2 regions of the Priestia sp. TSO9 genome follow, and region 2 is predicted to be linked to the other one. Evidence: riboswitches for the same ligand, from Rfam matches in the RefSeq annotation. Region 2 holds a riboswitch; the other holds the start of a gene.
The links. A riboswitch is a leader RNA that binds a small molecule or an ion and turns the genes downstream of it on or off. The one in region 2 is predicted to bind S-adenosylmethionine.

Region 1 (7,488 bases), 160 kb from region 2:
TGAATAATTAATCCCGGCCTTCCGTTAAGATCTACAAGGTGGGGATTTTCTATGTGTGAGATTGTGACAAAAGTATTTTACACGAATTAAAAAACGAACTATCGATCAAAATTTTTGATTCGTAGTTCGTTTTTTTGATAAGAGGCATAGGTTTCATTTGTTTTGTTCTTTCTAGCAGTTGATTGGAGGGCAAGGCGAAGACTCCTGCGGGAAAAGCGGAACAGATGAGACCCCGCATAGCGAAAGCGGCGAGGAGGCTCAGCGGCCGCAGAAAACGAAGCCTTGCACGGAGATCAACTGCGGTGTCATAAGCGGTTCAGCTCATGTATCCCATTTGTTCGTCTCTAGATTGAAATCATTTTGTTACGTCCCAGCCTCTTTTTATCATATCAATTAAAAAGTTAATCAAAATCTTTTTGAGATTGGATAGAAACAGCTGGGTGATCTTGTGAAGCGACTGTATCGATATGATAATCAACTTTTTCAGTATGTTTAGAAGCAACGGCGTTATTTGTTTTAGTTACTGCACTTTGTCCTTGCTTTTTATGATCAAAATGTTTTCCGCGACTCATGAGATAGACCTCCTTTATTGAATACTACGTTAAAGCTTTTATAGTATAAACAAGTCAAAAAAGAAGTATGTGTCCACTTTACAGGAAACAAAGAAACCACCGATTTCTCGGTGGTAGTAAAAAAATTAATCGTCTTGTGCACTAAAATCGGGCTTAGTAGCTCCAATTTGTTCGAGTTCACGTACAGCGGCTTTGTAATTCATAGGAGTTAAAAAACCTTTTAAATACTGCTGCTGAGCAAAATCGAGTAATTCATTACTTGACTGCGGCTCATACTGTTTCACCGCAATAAAAGCTTCTTGAAGTTCGTTCACATACATGTAAATTCCCTCCTAATCCCCGTTTGTGCCACTACGTATTGTAGTATCACTTGTTCTTATCGTACCATATATTTAAATAATCTCGTTTTTTTGAAAAATTTAAACTTTCGACAGAAACCTACATATTTTTGAATGTGTTTTCCAAAAGTACAAGTAGACGAACGTCACCTCTTATTTCTGCATACATACTATATATTATGTAATATTAAAAAGGAGGTATTGATTTTGCATGTATACAAGTAAGCATTATCCGTATTATGAGCAACATCAACCAGAACGTTTTGATTTAAGTCAGGTACATCCATTTCCGCAGTATCATCAGCAGCCATGGACGGAAGCTTATATGCCGCAACATCCGTACGCTCAGCAACAAATGCCTTTTGGTCCTCAGCAAATTCCCTATATGAACGGAATGTACCAGCAGCCCATGTACAATAATGCAGGTGCGCCTTTTAATCCATATCCTAAAGCTCAGCAACAAAAGCCTCAGCCTTCTCAATTTCAGTCATTAATGTCTCAGTTTAAATCGAGTGATGGCAATTACGATATGAACAAGATGATGAATACTGCGGGGCAGATGATGGGAGCCATGAACCAATTAACGTCCCTAGTAAAAGGGTTTTCCGGGATTTTCAAAGTATAAGGACTAGAAGGTATTTTCTAGTCCCTGCTTATTATTTCTTCTTTTGATTTTTAAAATAGGTTTCTCCAAGAAGTGTAAATACTTCATTGTAAGTTAATCCAGACTGAGCATTTAAACGTTTGACTTCTTCGATATCTGTTGTTGATGAAGTTGAAATTTGATGCTTGCTTTTTTTCATAAAACATCTCCTTCTCTATGTAAAATGAAGAACATCCCATCTTAGTATATTTCCCAATGTCCTCCTTTTATAAGTGGAAAAAAACGCCGAAGACACTCATGGTTCTTCGGCTTTTTTTTTGCAATAAAGATGAGTATTTAAAAAATTAAGAACGGCGAGAACGACGAGAGCGGCGAGAAGAACGACGAGAGCGGCGAGAAGAACGACGAGAGCGGCGAGAAGAACGACGAGAGCCGCGAGTAGAACGGCGAGAGCGGCGAGAAGAACGACGTGAACGGCGAGTAGAACGGCGAGAGCGGCGAGAAGAACGACGAGAGCGGCGAGAAGAACGACGTGAACGGCGAGTAGAACGGCGAGAGCGGCGAGAAGAACGACGAGAGCGGCGAGTAGAACGACGAGAGCGGCGAGAAGAACGATGAGAGCGACGAGTAGAACGGCGAGAAGAACGATGAGAGCGGCGAGAAGAACGACGAGAGCCGCGAGTGCTGCGGCCAGTGCTACGAGAAGAGCGACGCGGCTTTGTTAGTGGACCGGCAGTTGGCTCTTGAAACATAAAAGATTTCAGTTCTGTACATTCTAGGGCTTCAGCAGCCTCTTTAATTTTTTCAGGTGTAATATGCAATACAAAAACCTCCTTGTCAATTGGACTAGGTCTTGCATTAATAGAATACGCGCTGATGCTTGTCCTTGATATGAGTCAAAAGTGGAGTTTGCGCAAATAGTTGATGAGGTGGGGTATCATGGAGAATTTACCCTTCATATACTTTAATAATTGAAGAAAGGTGGTCGAATAATGAAGCAAAAAGAAATCCCTCAATACGCTCTGTTTGTGAATGTAAAAGATTTAAAGGAAATACAAAGAGATATTTGGTCAGAAGAAGCGGTTCAGGCAACGATGAAGTTTAACAAAAAACGCTACGATATTGATTTGCTGCTAAGAGGCTCCCACATTCGGAAGATGAAAAAAAAGTCATATTATATTGAATTTTATTCTCCAAAAATATTTCAGCGAGCCAAAGAAATACACCTAAACGCCGAATACAAAGATCCATCGCTTATGCGCAACAAATTGTCCCTCGATTTTTTCTCCTCTTTAGACGTTTTATCTCCTCATTCTCAGTTTGTCACCCTTAAGATTAATGGGAAAAATGAAGGAATATATCTTCAGCTCGAATCGGTAGATGAACTATTTTTGAAAAAAAGAAATTTAGCGGATGGATCCATATTTTATGCAGTGGACGGAGATGCTAATTTTTCTTTGATGAGCGATTTGGATAAAAGGCCGAAAACAACTTTGTTATCTGGATATGAAGATAAAGCAGTGAAAGAAGGGGATGAGGAAAAATTAGAAAAGTTTATATTTAATCTTAATACGTGGACAAATACGGAATTCGAACAGAATATTGAGAAGTATCTGAACGTCGACCGCTACTTATCTTGGTTAGTCGGTATTATTTGTATGCAGAATTACGACGGTTTTGTCCATAACTATGCCCTCTATCTAAATCATGAAAGCGGGCGCTTTGAACTAATTCCATGGGATTATGATGCAACTTGGGGAAGAGATGTAAATGGAAAAGTAATGGAAGGAGACTATGTCCGCGCACAAGGATTTAATACGCTTACAGCTCGCTTACTGGCGGTGAACAGCATTAAAAAGCGATATATTCAAAAAATGAACAATGTTCTAAATAATCAATTTACAATAGAATACATGAAACCAATCATTTATCAACTGCATGAGTATATTGCTCCTTATGTATTAAAAGATCCTTACGTAAAAGATAACTTGGAGCAATTTTATAAAGAACCCGAATTTATGCTGTCTTTTATAAAAGAACGAACAGCGTATATTGAAAATAACCTTTTGACTCTTTAAAAAGAGATAGATTTATAGGAAATTTATAGGCAACAGTGGATTTTGTTAATAATAGGCAAATGCAGGAAATCAATAGCTGTACATGATACGTATATATACAGTATGAATGACCAATAAGGATAACTAATAAGGAGGAAAAACAATGAGTAACTATTACTATGGCCAAGAACAAGGGCAAAATCAAAATCCGCGCCAAAAATCAAGCGAAAAACGCAGCCAAAATATACAAATGCCTGATAAAGGCTATTCTTCTCACTTCAAACCCCTAAAAGGAAGAGTGGTGACCGTTTATCGTGGAGGACCTGAATCTAAAACAGGTTATTTGGTTGACGTGCAATCAGATTATTTAATCTTAGCAGTGGAAAGCAACAATAACAATAATAACAATAATGGTGAAAATGACAACCAAAACAATCAAAACAACCAAAATAATAATCAACAAGAATATACACTTGTATATTATCACTTAGCGCATGTAAAAAGTATCACTGAAGATACTATGTCAAATTCGGCACAAACGTTTACTGGAATTAGCGCAGAATTAGAATTATATCGAGGGAAAACTTTTGCTACAACTTTATCATTGATGAAAACTAAATATGTGCAGGTTAACCAAGGTGGACCGGAGAAAAAAGCAGGTCAGCTTCTTGATGTCTTAGGTTCATTTGAATCTGCTTATATAGTACTACTCACAGAAGACGACGGTGTCATCTATATTAATACTGAACACGTTAAGAGTGTGAGTGAATATCAAAACAACGATGGAGATCAAACTAATCAATCTGCAAATGAACTCTTAGTGAGCCAAGAACCAGAATATATGAAATCCAAAAGCTTTAACGATCTTTTTGCCCACCTTTCTCATAAATGGGTATCAATCAATAATGGAGGACCTGAAGCTGTAGAGGGCGTGTTAGTACAAAGCCGAAATGGTACATTTACACTTGTGCAGAATAATCAAGTATTACGCTTACAGCCAAGACACGTTAAAACCATTTGTGTAGGAGCAAAAGGGGCTTTTAAACAAAACGATAACAATCAAAATAATGAAGAAACAGAAGAAAATGGAGAGACTGAAGCTGCAAAGTCTACAGAAGAACGTACAGGAAGCCGTACGGGAGAACGTACAGGTGGACGTACAGGACGCCGCACGGGTGGACGCACAGACGATCGTTCTCGAGGACGCCGCACGGGTTCACGCTCTTCAACACCGGCTGAGAAAGTTATTAAAACGAAAAATTATCGTTGGAAAGCATGATGAAATGGAACATAAAAGGTGCTTATAAAGCACCTTTTCTATCATATGGGAAAAAGGAGGAGAATGAGAATGAGTATGAATCATTATATCAATAAAATTGTGGAGTTAGATATTTCAGGTAAAACGACATTTGTTGGCAGACTTATTGATCTTGGATTAGATATTATGGTTTTGTATAATGGACATGATTATTTGTATATTCCTCTTTTACACATGCATGGTTTGCGGGAAGTATCTGAAGAAGACTATACGGTTTTACGTGAAATAGAAGAGAACTTAATAGAAGAAAGTCAGCGAATTTCTTACCGTAATATTTTACAGCAGGCAAAAGGGAAATTTATTGAAATTTATGTAACGGGAGGGAAATCATTGCATGGCTATATTACAAGCGTGCTGAATGATTATCTCGTGTTTTATTCTCCAGTGTATAAAAATGTCTTTGTTTCTCTGCATCATTTGAAATGGCTTACCCCTTACAGCAATGAGTTAACCCCTTATTCTTTAAGTGACAAAGAGCTCCCAGTAAGACCTGCCTCTGCACCTTTTGTCAGAAACTTTGAAGAGCAGCTTAAAAAATATGAAAATCAGCTGGTCGTATTAGATTTAGGGGATCAATCAGAAAAAATTGGCGTACTTAAAGAAGTTTCTAATAATATTGTTGAACTAATTACGGCAAATGGAGAAAGTATGTATTGGAAGTTAGCTCACGTGAAATCTGTGCACTTGCCTTAGAAAAAGAGACCTCGCTTTCGTCTCTTTTTTTATGTGCTTATCAGGACAAGTATATTGAATAAACAAATGAGATGATTTAAATTTTTTAGAAAATTATGTTGACAATAAAGAAAATCTTTATTAAAGTTATTAACAACAAACGTTAACCACCAACAATTATATAGAACTCTTATCAAGAGTGGCGGAGGGACTGGCCCTGCGATGCCCGGCAACCATCAAATGAAACATTCATTTGAACGGTGCTAATTCCTGTGGAACATCAGTATTGTTCTAACAGATGAGAGAAATCGTGTATAAACGAACACTCTTCCATCTGTGAAGAGTGTTTTTTATTTTGAGTTAAGGAGAGAAATAGATGAAAATTGAAACTTTATTAGTTCGTTCAGGAGTAGGTCGTGACCCTTCAACAGGTTCTATTACAACACCCATTTACCAAGCATCAACATTTGCTCATCCTGCTTTAGGGCAAAGTACAGGATTTGACTATGCACGTACGGCAAACCCTACTCGTACAGCATTGGAAGAAGCAATTGCTGCTTTGGAAAAAGGAGAAGTAGGAGTAGCATTCGCTTCAGGAATGGCGGGTGTAATGGCAGTTTTAGCACTATTTAAAAACGGAGATCATTTAATTGTATCAGAGGATTTATACGGAGGAACGTACCGATTACTAAATGAAATCTTTTCAGAGCAAGGAATTACTGTTTCGTACGTCAACACAGCCCATCTCGAACAAGTAAAAGATGCGCTTCGTTCTAATACAAAAGCTTTATTTATTGAAACACCTACGAATCCAATGATGCACGTGACTGATTTGCCAGAAGCAATTGCGTTAGCTAAACAGCATGATTTGCTTACTATCGTTGACAATACCTTCATGTCGCCTTATTATCAGCGTCCTTTAGAGCTTGGAGCAGATATTGTGATACATAGCGCAAGCAAATACATTGGGGGTCATAATGATGTAGTTGCTGGTCTTGTAGTGGCTCGATGTAGTAGCTTAGGAGAGAAAATTCGTTTTTATCAAAATGCAGCGGGGGCAATCTTAGGTCCACAGGACAGCTGGTTGTTATTACGCGGTGTTAAAACGCTAGCGCTTCGTATGGAAAAGCATAATGAAAACGCACTGAAAATTGCAAATTGGCTTACTGCTCATGATCTCGTGGAAAAAGTGTATTACCCTGGTCTTGAAACACATCCAGGCTATGAAATCATGAAGAAACAAGCAACTGGATTTGGAGGCATGATTTCTTTTGCTGTCTCACACCCTGATATCGTGTCAGTACTTTTAGAAAATGTCAAAGTTATTACATTTGCAGAAAGCTTAGGAGGCGTGGAAAGTTTAATGACATTCCCAGCTCGTCAAACACATGCTGATATTCCGGAGGAAATTCGAAATCGTGTCGGAGTAACAAACTGTTTACTGCGATTATCAGTTGGAATTGAGCACGCAGATGATTTAATTAAAGATTTGAAGGAGGCATTTGATGCATACCAACAATAATAAACATAGATTTGGAACGAACTTAATTCATGCAAATACAGGAATTGACGGTCATTTTGGAGCGGTTAACGTACCTATTTATCAGGTATCTACATTTAACCAAGAAGATGAGACGAACAACGGCCGCTATGACTATTCTCGTTCAGGGAATCCAACTCGTGAGGCTTTAGAAAACACCATTGCTCAGCTAGAAAATGGATACGCTGGTTTTGCTTTTTCATCAGGTATGGCTGCTATCTCATCGGTGTTATCTATTTTTGAATCAGGGGATGAAATTTTAGTTTCACATGATACGTACGGCGGGACATATCGTGTATTAACACGATTATTTTCAAAGTTTGGTATCAAAACAACTTTTGTTGATACAACGAAGGTTGAGAAAGTAGAAGAAGCTATCACAAAAGA
Region 2 (7,488 bases):
TAGATAAAAGGTGGGGAAATGGGAAGTGCAAAAGAAAGGAGCAATGAGCATGTCACCACATAGAGAATTAACATCTGAAGCTGCGCAAAAGCAGCAAGATGAATTACAGCAGCTACGAGCTATTTTTAATGACGTATTAGATGCCATTGTCGTATTTGATGAGTATTTTCAAGTTATAAATGCAAATGAATCAGCCTGCGGGCTGTTTGAAAAAACAAAGGATGAGCTATTAACGTATCAAATGAAAGATTTTCTGATGTATTTTCCGTATGACATGATTGAAGCGTATTATCCAGCACTTTTAGAAGAAAGCTATTTCAAATATGAAGGCGCGATGACGCTTCGAAGCGGCATGATGAAGCATGTTGAATTTACTTCACACAAACATAGTCACATGTCGGGCATTATTGTGTGTACATTTCGAGATATTACGCAGCACAAAATGATGGAAAATGAACGGTTTATTAGCCATCATATGTTTATGGATGTATTTAATGAAGCGGTAGACGGAATTGTCATTTTTGATCGAACGGGTCAGCTTATCGACGCGAACCCTTCATTTTGCGAACGATTAAATTATACAAGAGCACAGCTTCTAACCAAAACATTAGAAGAGCTTGTAGAACCTACTTATCATTATAAGGTGAAAAAATTATGGAGAACTCTGCATCAAGAAGGAAAGACAAGCGGTGAGCTACCGATCAGGCTCGAAAATGGAGACGTTACTTTTTTTGAATTTACCACAACGGCTAATATATACAGTCAATACTATATGTCCATTATGAGAGACGTGACGGAAAAACGGCTGATGGAGCAGCAGCTGTTGAGAAGCGAAAAAAATTTCAGGGCTATTTTTGAAAATGCGATTGAAGCGATCTTGATTTGGAGAGACGATGGTGAAATCTTGAACGCTAATCTTGCTTCTTCGCGTACATTTGAGCTGCCGTTAAACAAATTAATTGGAAGCAATTTGTATACATTTATCGATACAAAAAGCTTTAGTGCGTTAAAGGTGCTCCAAACGTTTCAAACAAAAGGAGAAATTCGCAATCAGCTTCCTTTTTACATGCCAAATGGAGAAATCAAACAGTTGGAATTCACAGGGAAAAAAGGCATTATAGAAGGAGACCATTTAACCATTTTTCGAAACATCAGTGAACGTACAAAAATCGAACAGGAGCTTCGAAATAACGAAGAGAAATTCAGACAGATTTTTAATGGTTCGATCGATGGGTTAGTTTTATGGGACGGCAAGCGAAATATTATTGATGTGAATTCTTCTCTTTGTGATATTCTAGAACTCAGCAAAGAGGAGATTTGTGCACACTCCATGGAGGATTTTATTTCTTCAGCGAATTTAGATGCGGTCATTGAGCATAAAGAAACAATTGAGCAAAAAGGGGAAGCTGAAGGAGAGATTACGTACGTTACGGGGAACGAAAAAGTTAAAAATATTGAATTTTCCACGAAAAAAGATATCTTGCCAGGTCTATATATGACGCTTTTAAGAGACGTAACGGAACGAAATCAAATGCAAGAGCAGATTCGAAAATCGGATACGCTTCAAGTAGTCGGCCAGTTAGCAGCTGGGATTGCGCATGAAATCCGCAACCCAATGACAGCTTTAAAAGGGTTTGTGCAGCTGTTAGAAAGCAGCATTCAAGAAGACCACTCTCTTTATTTTGATATTATTAAATCCGAATTAAAAAGAATTGAAACCATTATTACAGAGTTTCTAGTACTGGCTAAGCCACAGGCCGTAAAGTTTGAAAAGAAAAATCTAGCTGCGGTTGTGAAAGAAACGATTGATTTATTAAATGCTCAAGCGCTTTTAGAAAATATTCAGTTTGAACTAAGTGTGTCCCCTCAGCTGCCAATGGTATACTGCGAGCCGAACCAAATTAAGCAAGTACTAATAAATGTCATTAAAAATGCAATTGAAGTCACGTCAAACGGAGGAAGAATTATTGTTGAAGTTTACTCTACAGAGCCGCACTACGTGACGGTCTCCATTCGAGATCAAGGGGACGGAATGCCCGAAGAGCGCATCAAGCGCTTAGGAGAACCATTTTATACGACAAAAGAAAAAGGAACGGGACTCGGTTTGATGGTCTCATATAAAATTATCGAAGAACATAAAGGGCGAATTGAAGTGGAAAGCAAAATAGGAGAAGGCACAGCTTTTCATGTTATTCTTCCAGCTTAATTAGAAAGGATAAAAAATATGTACTACGGAGAAATGAATTTATTTTCTGATTTGAAAATTTATATTGTAGCCTCGGAAAAAGGGGTTCAACATATTTGGTTTGATAGCGATGATCACAACGAGCAGCTTAAAAAACTTGTCCATGACGAGAATTATCATCATGTGAAAGAAGCAAAGCGACAGCTGCAGGATTATGCTGAAGGGCGCACGTTAACATTTGATTTGCCTTTGGATATAAAAGGAACAGACTTCCAAAAAGAAGTGTGGTTAACGCTTAAAGGTATACCTTATGGACAAACGTGGTCTTATAGTGATGTAGCAGAGTCTGTTAATCGCTCTAAAGCCGTAAGGGCTGTGGGACAAGCGAATCGTCGAAATCCACTGCCTATTATTTTACCTTGTCACCGTGTGATTGGAAAAAATGGAGCTTTAACAGGTTATGCAGGTTCCCAAACTCATATAAAAGAGAAACTATTAATGCTTGAAAGAAATGTAGCAAAAGGCGCTCTGGAGTTAAAATAACTATTCACCGTCCAATTTCCAGCCTTCTCCTTGCACAAAAACACCGTCAATTTGCTGAGGAGAAGGAAGGGAATTTAGTTCTTCATCTTTGGATAAATCGAATAGCTGATAGTGCTGCTTACGATTCAGCGCTTTGTTTTTATCCGTGTTTTGCTCTGAACTCATATTTACTCCCCCTTATTCAAAAAGAATCCCCTATAATATATGTAGAAAAAGAAGAGAGTACTGTTACAATTGTGTTACAAATGCAGGTGAAAACCAGTGCTCAACAAAAAAAGCCGCATAGCAGCGGCTTTTTTTATTGAGCGGATTGCAGCAAAACTTTTTGAATGGATTCCAAAGATGGAGAATGGATAATTCCATGCTCTGTAATAATGGCCGTAATCAGTTCGCTTGGCGTCACATCAAAAGCTGGATTGTATACAGAGATTCCGTCTGGAGCAATTTGCGTATCTCCAATGTGTGTTACTTCTTTAGGTGAACGTTCTTCAATAGGGATGCTGCTGCCGTCTTGAATCGATAAATCAAACGTGGACTGCGGCGCTGCTACGTAAAATGGAATACCGAATGCTTTCGCTAAAAGAGCAAGTCCATATGTTCCAATTTTGTTAGCCGTATCGCCATTTGCTGCAATGCGGTCAGCACCTACAATAATCCCATTAATTCCTTTTGTTTTAATGGTATGAGCGGCCATATTATCCGTAATCAGCGTAACGTCCACTCCCGACTGCTGAAGTTCCCATGCTGTTAAGCGAGAACCTTGAAGAACGGGTCTTGTTTCACAGGCAAATACTTCAAGCGGAATATCGCGCTGCTTAGACAAGTGAAAAGGTGCTAAGGCTGTTCCATAATAAGCTGTAGCAATTGAACCAGCATTACATATTGTCATGATTTTATCTTTCTTTTTAAATAAAGAAAGAGCATGATCTCCAATTCGGTAGCACGTTTCTTCATCTTCTACTTGAATTTGAATAGCTTCATGAACAACTTTTGTTTTAGCTTCATTAACGGACGAAGCGGACTCAGCGCTTTTCGCTACGCGTTCCAATGCCCAAAATAAATTGACGGCAGTAGGGCGTGAACTAGCTAAATACTGTTGATCAAGAGCTAGCTTTTTGTTAAATTCCTTGACTGAATCTGTGTCATAGCTAAGCGCAGAAAGAGCAAGACCAAAAGCCGCCGTAATGCCAATTGCAGGGGCTCCGCGTACTTTCAAGGTAGTGATAGCATCCCATACGTCTTTAATGGTTTGCAGCTTAATATATTCAACTTTGCCAGGAAGCTGCTGCTGATCTAATAAAGTAATATATGATTCATTCCATTCCACTGAGCGCGGAAGTGATAGTGTATTTGTCATGCTGATACCGATCCTTTCATTGTGTACATTATTCGTTATCGAAGTAAATGTTCAAATTCATTTGGTGAAACGTCTTGTTGGTGCAGAAGCAAATAGCGTCCAATTTTTAACGCAGTACGTTTAGTGTTAATTTTTCTTTCCTCTGAAGAAATTTCGTCTAAGTCCGCCACGTGAGCTAAGCCAATTGTACGTCGAATGATTTCACATCCTGCATATCCAACAGCATCTTGCCACGTTTGCGTTAGAATTTCATGTAATAAGCGCTCATCTTTAGCGAAAGGTTCAGTGTTTTCAGAATGCCAAAGCACAGTAAATGTATCTTTAAATACGTTCCATGTGTTCGTAATGTGTGCAAATAACGGTTCGCGATTTGTTTCTCGAGAAAGAGCATTTAAAAACAAATTCGCAACAAATTGTCCTAAATCGAATCCAAACGGACCGTAAAAAGCAAACTCTGGATCAATCACTTTCGTTTCTTGACTGCTAGCAAAGATGCTGCCCGTATGTAAATCACCGTGGATTAGCGTTTGCGCATTTGTTAAAAATTTATATTTTAATTTTGCTGCTTGTAGCTTTACATCACTATCATTCCACAATTCTTCTACATCAGGACGCAACGCTTTTTCGAATTCATTTGTATCAATATCAAAAAAAGGATCTGTAAAAACTAAATCTTCCGTAATATTGCATAAGTCTGGGTTGCTGTACTTAACAACTTCTTCTTTTTTATCCTGAGGCTTTAAGGCGAAATCAGACGTTTTGAACGCAATATGTCCTAAAAAAGAACCGATATGCTGTGAGAGCAGAGGATAACTTTCACCTTGAATAAGTCCGGCGCGAGAAATCGTTAAATGAGACAGGTCTTCCATGACCGTAACAGCAAGCGTTTCATCGTGGTAATAAACAGCGGGCACAAGTTCTGGCGTAAATGCACCAAATTGCTTGAGCGCATTGCTTTCAATTGTGGCACGGTTCAAGGATAGAGGCCAGCTTTCGCCTACAACTTTTGCATAGGGAAGCGCTTGTTTGACGATAATGGATTTATTCGTTTGATCATTTATGATGTGAAAGACGAGATTTAAGTTGCCGTCACCAATTTCACGGGCAGTCAGTGCTTCTGTGGCATCAAAAAGACCTAGCTTTTTCACAAGTTTGATTGCTGAAATTTCTGTTAAAGGCTGATACTTCTCTGTTTTTGTTGTTGACATCGGAATCCCTCCATAGTTTATTAAACTGATTTGTTTACTAAGTTAATAGGTTTAAGAGTATATGGAGGCTTTTATAATTTTAGAAAATATAAAAGCCTCTTTCGTTGGAAAGAGGCTTGATTGTAGTGTTCAAACCTCTTATCTGCCAGAAAGAATTACTTTCTGTTGGAATTAGCACCGTGCCTTTGTAAAACATGTTTTACGGGTGTGATCCATCTTAGGATGGAATGACGGTCGGTTGCTGGGCTTCACAGGGCCAAATCCCTCAGCCAACTCTTGATAAGAGTACGATTACTTATTCAATTTTGATTTGTTTGAATATTTTATGATATCTGGTGAAAATCGTATCATGCAAAAAAACGGCTGTCAATACATAATTAATAAAATTCTGTACGGCGATCTGTAAAGACAGGAATTTGTTTGCGAATTTCTTTTACAAGTTCCAGGTTAACGTCAGCACTTAAAAGTTCTTCGCTATCGCCAGCTTCAGCGATTATTTCTCCCCACGGATCGATGACTAAGGAATGTCCGGCAAATGTGTTATTAGGATCTTGGCCTACACGATTACATGCGATTACGTAGCATTGATTTTCGATTGCACGGCTAATAAGCAGTGCTTTCCAGTGGGCAAGTCTTGGAGCCGGCCACTGAGCGACAACAAACAAGACTTCTGCTCCGCTGCTAGTATGAACCCGAATCCATTCTGGAAAACGAATATCGTAACAAATAACTCCTGCGCATAAAGACTGTTCAAGTGTAAAAAGATTTTTTGCTGTTCCTGCTTCTAAATACAGGTGTTCATCCATTAATTTAAATAAGTGCAGCTTACTGTATTGTGATACTTCACGACCTTTTCGGTCAAAAATATACATCGTATTCGTGACGCCTTGCTCTGTTTTTTTCGCGATCGAACCTGCCACGATATTTACTTCGTTCGTTTTAGCAAACTGAGAGATTAATTGCTTGGCTTGCTGCCCTTCATCATCTGCAATTTCGTCTAGCCGCGTCAAATCATAAGCTGTATCCCATAGCTCAGGAAGCACAAGGATATCAGGGTTTTCTTTCAGGGCTTCCGTCATTTTTTGTTCGATATATTTTCGGTTTTTAGTTGGGTTTCCAAACGCAATATCAAGCTGCAAACACGTAATTTTTACACTCACTTTATCATCCGTCCTTTTTTTAGTAGTTGAAAAAAATGACTTTACAAGTTGAGTATTACAATATATTATTTGTGACTAGAATTTCAAGAATTTTTTGAGAAGGTGTGCGATGATGAAACAATTTGAGCAATCGGAACTATTAAAAAGTTTACCAAAACAATTTTTTGCATCACTTGTAGGCAAGGTAGGAAAAGTAATGGCCCAAGGGCACGACGTTATTAACTTAGGGCAGGGAAATCCTGATCAGCCTACTCCTTCACATATTGTAGAAACACTGCAAAAAGCAAGTGCTAATCCTATGCATCATAAATATTCTCCATTTCGGGGGCACCAGTTTTTAAAAGAGGCCGTTGCGACTTTTTATAAACGAGAATATGGCGTTGATGTGGATCCTGAAAAAGAAGTAGCTATTTTATTTGGCGGAAAGGGTGGACTTGTTGAAATCCCGCAGTGCTTATTAAACCCTGGAGATACGGTGCTGGTTCCGGATCCTGGGTATCCTGATTACTGGTCTGGAGTAGAGCTTGCAAAAGCAAAGATGGAAGTGATGCCGCTCACGGCTGAAAATCATTTTCTACCCGTATACGAAGAGGTAAGTGAACGTGCTAAAGAACAGGCAAAGCTCATGTTTTTAAACTATCCCAATAATCCTACCGGTGCAGTGGCAACGGCAGAATTTTTTGAAGACACCGTGGCGTTTGCTGCCAAGCACGATATTTGTGTGGTACACGACTTTGCCTACGGAGCAATTGGATTTGATGGTAAAAAGCCAATCAGCTTTTTACAGACTCCTGGTGCAAAAGAGACGGGAATTGAAATTTATACTCTTTCTAAAACGTATAACATGGCGGGATGGCGAGTTGGATTTGCTGTAGGAAATGAAAGTGTTGTAGAAGCTATTAATCTTCTTCAAGATCATATGTATGTCAGCCTCTTTGGGGCGGTTCAAGAGGCAGCCGCCGCAGCTCTGTTGGAGTCTCAACAATGTGTAAATGATTTAGTTAAGCGCTATGAATCTAGACGCAATACCTTTAT

Region 1: another riboswitch for S-adenosylmethionine. It lies ahead of LJC66_RS06775 (trans-sulfuration enzyme family protein); the one in region 2 lies ahead of mtnK (S-methyl-5-thioribose kinase).

What each region holds. Positions count from the first base shown of each region.
Region 1 covers NZ_JAJEKD010000009.1:790,855-798,342, forward strand. Annotated here, with positions in the region: gene LJC66_RS06730 (YppE family protein) at 1-11, shown strand, start outside; gene LJC66_RS06735 (hypothetical protein) at 402-572, opposite strand; gene LJC66_RS06740 (YppF family protein) at 698-892, opposite strand; gene LJC66_RS06745 (YppG family protein) at 1,122-1,535, shown strand; gene LJC66_RS06750 (hypothetical protein) at 1,567-1,713, opposite strand; gene LJC66_RS06755 (CotG/ExsB N-terminal domain-containing protein) at 1,859-2,335, opposite strand; gene LJC66_RS06760 (CotH kinase family protein) at 2,507-3,592, shown strand; gene LJC66_RS06765 (spore coat protein) at 3,822-4,850, shown strand; gene LJC66_RS06770 (hypothetical protein) at 4,920-5,582, shown strand; SAM riboswitch class I at 5,749-5,866, shown strand; gene LJC66_RS06775 (trans-sulfuration enzyme family protein) at 5,938-7,083, shown strand; gene LJC66_RS06780 (trans-sulfuration enzyme family protein) at 7,067-7,488, shown strand, end outside.
Region 2 covers NZ_JAJEKD010000009.1:629,473-636,960, forward strand. Annotated here, with positions in the region: gene LJC66_RS05920 (PAS domain S-box protein) at 50-2,206, shown strand; gene LJC66_RS05925 (methylated-DNA--[protein]-cysteine S-methyltransferase) at 2,225-2,728, shown strand; gene LJC66_RS05930 (hypothetical protein) at 2,729-2,893, opposite strand; gene mtnA (S-methyl-5-thioribose-1-phosphate isomerase) at 3,027-4,085, opposite strand; gene mtnK (S-methyl-5-thioribose kinase) at 4,121-5,293, opposite strand; SAM riboswitch class I at 5,429-5,579, opposite strand; gene LJC66_RS05945 (carbon-nitrogen family hydrolase) at 5,671-6,453, opposite strand; gene LJC66_RS05950 (pyridoxal phosphate-dependent aminotransferase) at 6,566-7,488, shown strand, end outside.